2 regions of the Caldibacillus sp. 210928-DFI.2.18 genome follow, and region 1 is predicted to be linked to the other one. Evidence: riboswitches for the same ligand, from Rfam matches in the RefSeq annotation. Region 1 holds a riboswitch; the other holds the start of a gene.

Evidence for each region. A riboswitch is a leader RNA that binds a small molecule or an ion and turns the genes downstream of it on or off. The one in region 1 is predicted to bind cyclic di-GMP.
Region 2: it holds a riboswitch for cyclic di-GMP, as region 1 does, so the genes downstream of both, LIZ98_RS11995 (HD-GYP domain-containing protein) here and LIZ98_RS13015 (EAL domain-containing protein) in region 1, are expected to answer to the same signal.

Annotation. Positions count from the first base shown of each region.
Region 1 covers NZ_JAJCHL010000068.1:11,967-15,357, forward strand. The annotation lists partial or broken gene LIZ98_RS18195 (LiaF domain-containing protein) at 1-59, shown strand, start outside; partial or broken gene LIZ98_RS18200 (PTS sugar transporter subunit IIB) at 79-195, shown strand; cyclic di-GMP riboswitch class I at 1,098-1,196, shown strand; gene LIZ98_RS13015 (EAL domain-containing protein) at 1,472-2,221, shown strand; gene LIZ98_RS13020 (hypothetical protein) at 2,214-2,573, shown strand; gene LIZ98_RS13025 (ABC transporter permease) at 2,642-3,391, opposite strand, start outside.
Region 2 covers NZ_JAJCHL010000057.1:5,694-9,084, forward strand. The annotation lists gene LIZ98_RS11985 (YigZ family protein) at 1-491, shown strand, start outside; gene LIZ98_RS11990 (class D sortase) at 622-1,203, shown strand; cyclic di-GMP riboswitch class I at 1,958-2,060, shown strand; gene LIZ98_RS11995 (HD-GYP domain-containing protein) at 2,097-2,984, shown strand.

The DNA.
Region 1 (3,391 bases):
ATCGGATTATTGATTTAAGTAATACCGTTCTGCCCCAGGACACGGCTGTGATCTCGATACGACATATTATAAGGAATCGATCTAGTTTTACTTGGACCACAAGTACGCTAACTCCAATCATTAAAAACATTGTGTGATCCGAAAGGTGTTCCAATAGATGTAATTGATTCATTGAATTATGGAATGATGGATTGAGATAAAGTATTATTTGCTGCCTTAACGTTAATAGAAAACAAAGCATAGTAAGGTTCGGTTGGTGGGTCATTGATTCACCAACCTAATTTTTTGATAGTATAAGAAAGTATAAAAATACAGGTAAATAACTCGGGATTAGTTTTATTGTCTAGCTCCGAGCGCCAGCGACTAGCAAACTTCACTCCCCTCCACTACGATAAGTCAACATCGGCTCGTCCCTCGCCGTGTTTCCTTTATCTCATTGCGGGGCGCTCCAGTTTGTACGTCGCTAAGCGGGCGCTCTGCGCTTTTCTTAAGTCACACCTTATGAAAAGTTTTCCGCAAAATTTGAATAACCCATATTTAGTATGACATGAAATAGTTTTTTTGAGGATAAGACTCTCAAAAATAGGCTATTTGGGTATTTAGTAGGACATAAATTTTCGAGAAAAATGTTGAATTTTATCGAAATTTGTAATAAAGTTAGTTATTGTAAAAAGCAATATAAAAATATAGTAGATAAAGATTTTTGTGTGGCTAGAAGCGTTCCCAACAATAGATTTCCCTATCATGATGCAAACACTCCAAGAGTCCGCAACAATTTTAAACTTCAAAGTAATGTTCAGTATTGAGCATAGCCATGCTAGGACAACGTATTAACTAAAATATTTTCGTTATTCTATTGAAGAATGAAATGAGTGATCAAACGAAAAAATGTAAAGAAAATCGATGCTGTAAAAGTGAATTTTAGTACATTTTCAAAAGTGAGGGCATAAAATTAAGAAAACGAATTCCTTTGACAGCGGAGTGTATGTTTTTCATACGTGAAAAGGGAGTAGCGCCATTTCACCGGAACCTGTAACATTTGTTGTAACTTTTGTGAAGAATGTCGCTTTTTACAGGATGAGTACGATAAAAAATCAAATATTTTAGGGCAAACTATTCGAAAGGATAGGACGCAAAGCCTAGGGTCTAAGGTTGGAAATTCAAAGATTTTCTACTATGATCGCCTGGTTGCCAACGGATGAATCAGTTTTATCTTTACAATGGCTATTCTAGGGTGACCGGGAGTAGTCATTTTTTTTTTACCTATAAGAAAGGATAAATTTTCCAAAAGGATATGAATTCGTTTGTTGCGGGAAATTTTAAGTATTAAGTGTAAGTGTAACAAGGAAAGTTACGCGAAAATACATCAAGCTGAAAAAATTAATTTTTCGGTGAACTATGCGTCACGAGTCACCTTAAGGCTCGGGCGCCCAAGTTTGTTTAAAATATGTGGTAAAGTCGGGGTGCGTAAATGAGTAAGTTAGAAAAGCAGATGTCGTTAAATAAAAATAACTACAATTTTTATCATGTTGTTCAGCCAATTTTTGAACTAAAGCAAAACAAAATTATTGGCTATGAGTTTTTATTGAGATCAGAACAAGTCCATAATCCTGAACGTTTATTTGAAATGGCCAAGTCAACAAAACAGTTAATAAAGCTGGACAAATATTCAATCGAGTCTGTTTTTAGATTTGTTTCTGAGAGAGAATCCGATTTAACGGGATTATTTTTATTCATTAATGTGTTTCCGTCAACCATACTGAGTTCTGGTATGAAAGAATTTTTACAAACAATATTATTAATGACGAATCTTTCTCCACAGCAGATTGTTTTTGAAATAAATGAATCTGAATGTGAAATAAATTTACCGGTATTTAAAAATGCGATCGGTCAATTAAGAAAAAATGGATTTCTGGTGGCACTTGATGATGTAGGAAAAGGATATTCAAATATGAAAACGATTCTTGAAATTAATCCGGATATTGTGAAATTAGATAAGTACTTTTCAGAAGGTTTATCAAGAACACCTAATAAACAGAAAGTATTAAAGTCAATGATTCAGCTGCTTGACTCCAGCGTGATTTTAGAGGGATTGGAAACTGAGGAGGACTTAATGAGTGCCAAAGAAAATGGGGTTACGTACGGACAAGGATATTTTTTAGGAAAACCAGCCTTATTGAATACTTATATAAAAAAGGAAGAAGTAGTTACAAGTGATTAACGAGAATAAATTGCCGAAATTGAAGGAAGAATATCGGTGGAATTTATTAAAGCAGCAGTTTGATCTTGATCCCTCAAATGTAATGTATAAAGAAATTAAGGAATCGTTAAACCGAATATTACATTATGTGTATTCCTATACAGATATTAAGTTTATTGATTTTATTGATGAAAAAGTTTTGTATGGCTATATTAAATACCATATTTCCATTAATTTTAGTATTGTCGATTTTATGCAGGTTCTAAAGGATATAAAAAACTTTATCTTTTTCCTAGAAAATTTAAAAAACAGAAAAGCAATACCAAAAGTTGATTTCTCAACAAGTAATGTTCGTTTATGGCTCAGGTTTTAGGGCAAGGCTGAGGCTACCAGAAAATGATTTGAAAGCGTAAAAAAATAGGAGAACCCTTGTATGTTCTCCTATTCATACCTCAATGCGTCGATTGGGCTTAGCTTGGATGCTTTGTTGGCGGGAAGGATGCCAAAAATAATGCCAATGAACGCAGAAAATCCAACCCCGATGATTATGACAATCGGACTAACCGTTGCCGTAATAGGTGACCATTTTGAAACCATCATAGCTCCGATGATAGCAAGTCCAATACCAACAAGACCGCCAATTGAAGTTAATGTCATTGATTCAATAAGAAACTGTAATAATATTCTGCCGCGTGTCGCACCGATCGCTTTTCTCAGTCCAATTTCCCTCGTTCTTTCCGTCACCGAAACAAGCATAATATTCATAACGCCAATTCCGCCTACTAATAAGGAAATTCCGGCGATACTTCCGATGAAAAGTGTCATCAAGTTAATAACCGTATCTACCTCTTTTTCGTAATCTGAAAAGTCATTGATGTTGTACTGCCCGTCTTCAAGTTTTTTCGCTTTCGTTAATGTTTCGGCAGCAAGTCTTCCTGTTTCAGATATTTTTTCCGGGTCACTGGCGACAACGGCTAACTGCTCAATCTCTCTATTCCCGAACATCATCGAAATCACCGTACGGGGCATGAGCATTTCACCATCTTCACTACGATATTGTTCCGGTATCGGGGACTCATAAACGCCCACAACTTTATAAGGATTCCCGTTTACGTCAACAATTTCACCAATAATATCTGCTTTATTTTTGAAAAATTTTTCCCTGGCTTTCGTGTCAACCATAATCACACG
Region 2 (3,391 bases), on a different contig from region 1:
CAACCCACAATTGTTCTGCCTATCTTATCGGCGAACATGATGAAATTCAGAAGGCGAACGATGACGGTGAACCAAGTGGTACAGCCGGTGTTCCGATGCTTGACGTGTTAAAAAAACGGAATGTAAAAGATACGGTTGTTGTCGTAACAAGATATTTTGGCGGAATAAAACTAGGCGCCGGCGGTCTTATTCGTGCTTATTCGAAAGCCACATCAGAAGGGTTAAACGCAACCGGAATCGTTGAGCGGAAATTGACGCGTATCATGCATACGACCGTTGATTATACTTGGCTGGGTAAGCTGGAAAATGATTTGCGGTCATCTGTTTACACGATTAAAGAGATCCATTATTTTGATAAAGTTGAATTGGAAACATATGTTGATTTTGGACAAGAAGATCATTTTAAGGAATGGATGATTGAACATACGAATGGTCAAGCAAATATTGTTGAAGGCGAAACTCTTTACTTAGAAAAATTAATTGAGGAATAAAATGAACGGCAAAACAATATGACAGCCTTCTCTTTCACATATATTCTAGTAAATATATACGACACATAACGGCATATTGTATAATGAAAGAAAGAAAATTTTTAGCGATTTCTCCATAAGGTGGGATTTTATGAAACGATTCCTGAAAATATTGATCGGTCTTTTGTTTACAACAGGATTCATTTTGATCGGATATGCCTTATATCACATTTGGGACGGAAACAATCAAGTTGAAAAAAGAATCGTAGAAGCCAAAAAAATCGTCGAACAAAACAATAATGATTCACAAATCGACCCTTCCTCTCTCTCTTATCAAAAAGGGGAAACAATCGGTATATTAAAAATCCCAAAACTAAAAAAAGAGCTGCCAATTATTGAAGGGACGGATGAAGAAGAATTGGAAAAAGGGGTCGGTCATTATACAGGAACCGCCTATCCATTGCAAAACGACCAAATCGTCCTTTCCGGTCACCGGGATACCGTGTTTCGTAATTTTGGGGAATTGGAAACAGGTGATACGTTTATCGTCGAACTTGAATATGGAAAATTCAAATACGAAATCTATGAAATGGATATCGTTCCGGCAGACGATACAACGGTGATTCGTTCGACGGCCCCGGATGAAATCTTAACGGTAACCACCTGCTATCCCTTTTACTACATCGGCAATGCGCCGGAGCGAGCTATTTTTTATGCCAAACCGGTAAAGTGACGCTTCTCTTTCAAAGTCATAGTGAGCTTACAGACTGCCGCTCGGAAGCATGATATACCGGCGCACTAGATATGGTGATATCGGTGTGAAATCTGCCATACCTTTTTGTGCCAATCGTTCATTAAAACAAAAAGTACTGAGAAGGTAGTTATATCAAAATTTCACCATAAAATGGGCACCATAAAGTTAAAATGAACTTTATGGAAGCCCGGTTTTTTAAAAAATTAGTAGAATACATTCCTAATTTTTGGACTTAAACAATAAATCCTTCAATTTTCATCAGCATTGGATCAAAACCGACGTATTTGCCGTTAGATTCCACCCTATTTTTCGTTCTTTTGGACTATATATGACGATAAAAAATAATTAGCGATCCCTACTATATATTGTGTTAAATTCGCCATTTTGAACACTGTATCTAGTTTTTATTCATAATAACAATAATTTTTAAAAGGTTTTCAAAAAGAAATAGTTCATTCTTACTATATACAAATAGTATATTACGAATAAAATTAAAATAGTAGCTACCATCAATAGGAAATTTTTGAAGACTTTGTATCATACTAATTTCACTCTTTACCATGGTCGACATAAATTTAAAATATGAATATTTTATTGTAAAATATGCATTTTTTGGTATAATAAATACTGGAAAGTAATTATTCAAAAATTTCTTAACCTATTTATTAAAATAAGCTTACCCACTATTCATATTTGCTAGAATTTGAGTGGATAGCTCTAGAAATTTGGTATACATGATTAAAGGCAAAACCATTGAAAAATGGTGACGCAAAGCTTAAGGGACTAACGTGTGAAAGGAACTAGACCAAGTAACACTATGTTTGCCAGCTGCCTATGTATACTCCTTCAAAAAATTCGGAGGGGTGCCTGATTTGTATACAAAACCAGTCAATTGGTTAACGATTGGAGATGTCTTAGCTGAAGATATCATTATTGATCATGAAGTTATTTTTACTGCCGGTACTGTGATAACACTAAATAAAATTTTAAAATTACAGTCTCTGGAAATAGCGTATGTAAAAGTTTCATCTACTCCATTTGCAACAGCAAATTATCAAAAGCAGACAATTATTTTTTCGGATTTAATTGCACAAGACTTTTATAACTTTTTGATAAAAAACAATAAAAACCAACGTTATTCAATCTTATTAAAGGACAATGAAGATTTCCAATTTGTAACCAATCATGCTTTACTGAATATGAACGAAAGCGTCGTCAACTTATTATCTGCATTAAAATCCTGGGATAATTGTTCTTATAAACATGTGCTTGATGTGTTTGTGATCGCTGCGCAATGGATGCGTTATCTGGGTATGACGGTAAGTGCTGATGATTGCTATGGCCTGCTTTTGCATGATATTGGCAAAATCAAAGTTCCACGTTCAATTCTGATAAAAAATCAAAGTTTAACCAATGAAGAATATGAATATATTAAAATGCACACAGAGAATGGGGAATGTATACTCAAAAGCCTTAATTTTCCTAACATTGTTTGCGATATGGCAAAATTTCACCATGTCCGATTTAATGGAACAGGTTACCCGAAAACATACCCTGAGGTTCTCGATATCAGAATAAAAATGTTAATGATCGTTGACGTGTTTTCAGCACTAACCTTAGATCGTCCGTACCGAAAAGCTTATAGTTTTGAGGATGGCCTGGATATTCTGAAAATGGAAGCGGATGGCTTTGATAAAGACCTTTTGCAGCAATTTTTCCATTTTATCAAATATAAAATGGAAAAAATTCCGCAAAGGTGATTATTTATAAAAGAAACCTCATTTTTGACATATTTTTCATTCTTTGATACGGATTGGGAACACTAATAAAGGAAAGTTCAATCAGTGGGGGAATCCCCACTGATTATTTTAGGAATTCAGCTTAAAGTGCACAAGGAATGCTACGAAGCACGGGAAGGCTTCGAAAGTATGGGCTCCACAGTTGAAAAAGCAATGGCTTTATCAACGAATACATCGCAGCCGAATTTTTTCGGTAAACAACTACGGCTCTACCTTCTCCTAAAGCTCGGACGCCCGAGTTTTTTATTCTTTTCTTCAATTTTTATCTAAATTTATCAAATTTCGTTTGATTTTGTTAACTTTTACTGTATGATTTTTATAGTTATGATTTTAAAAATGTTAGACGAAATCAACAACTACGTTCATGG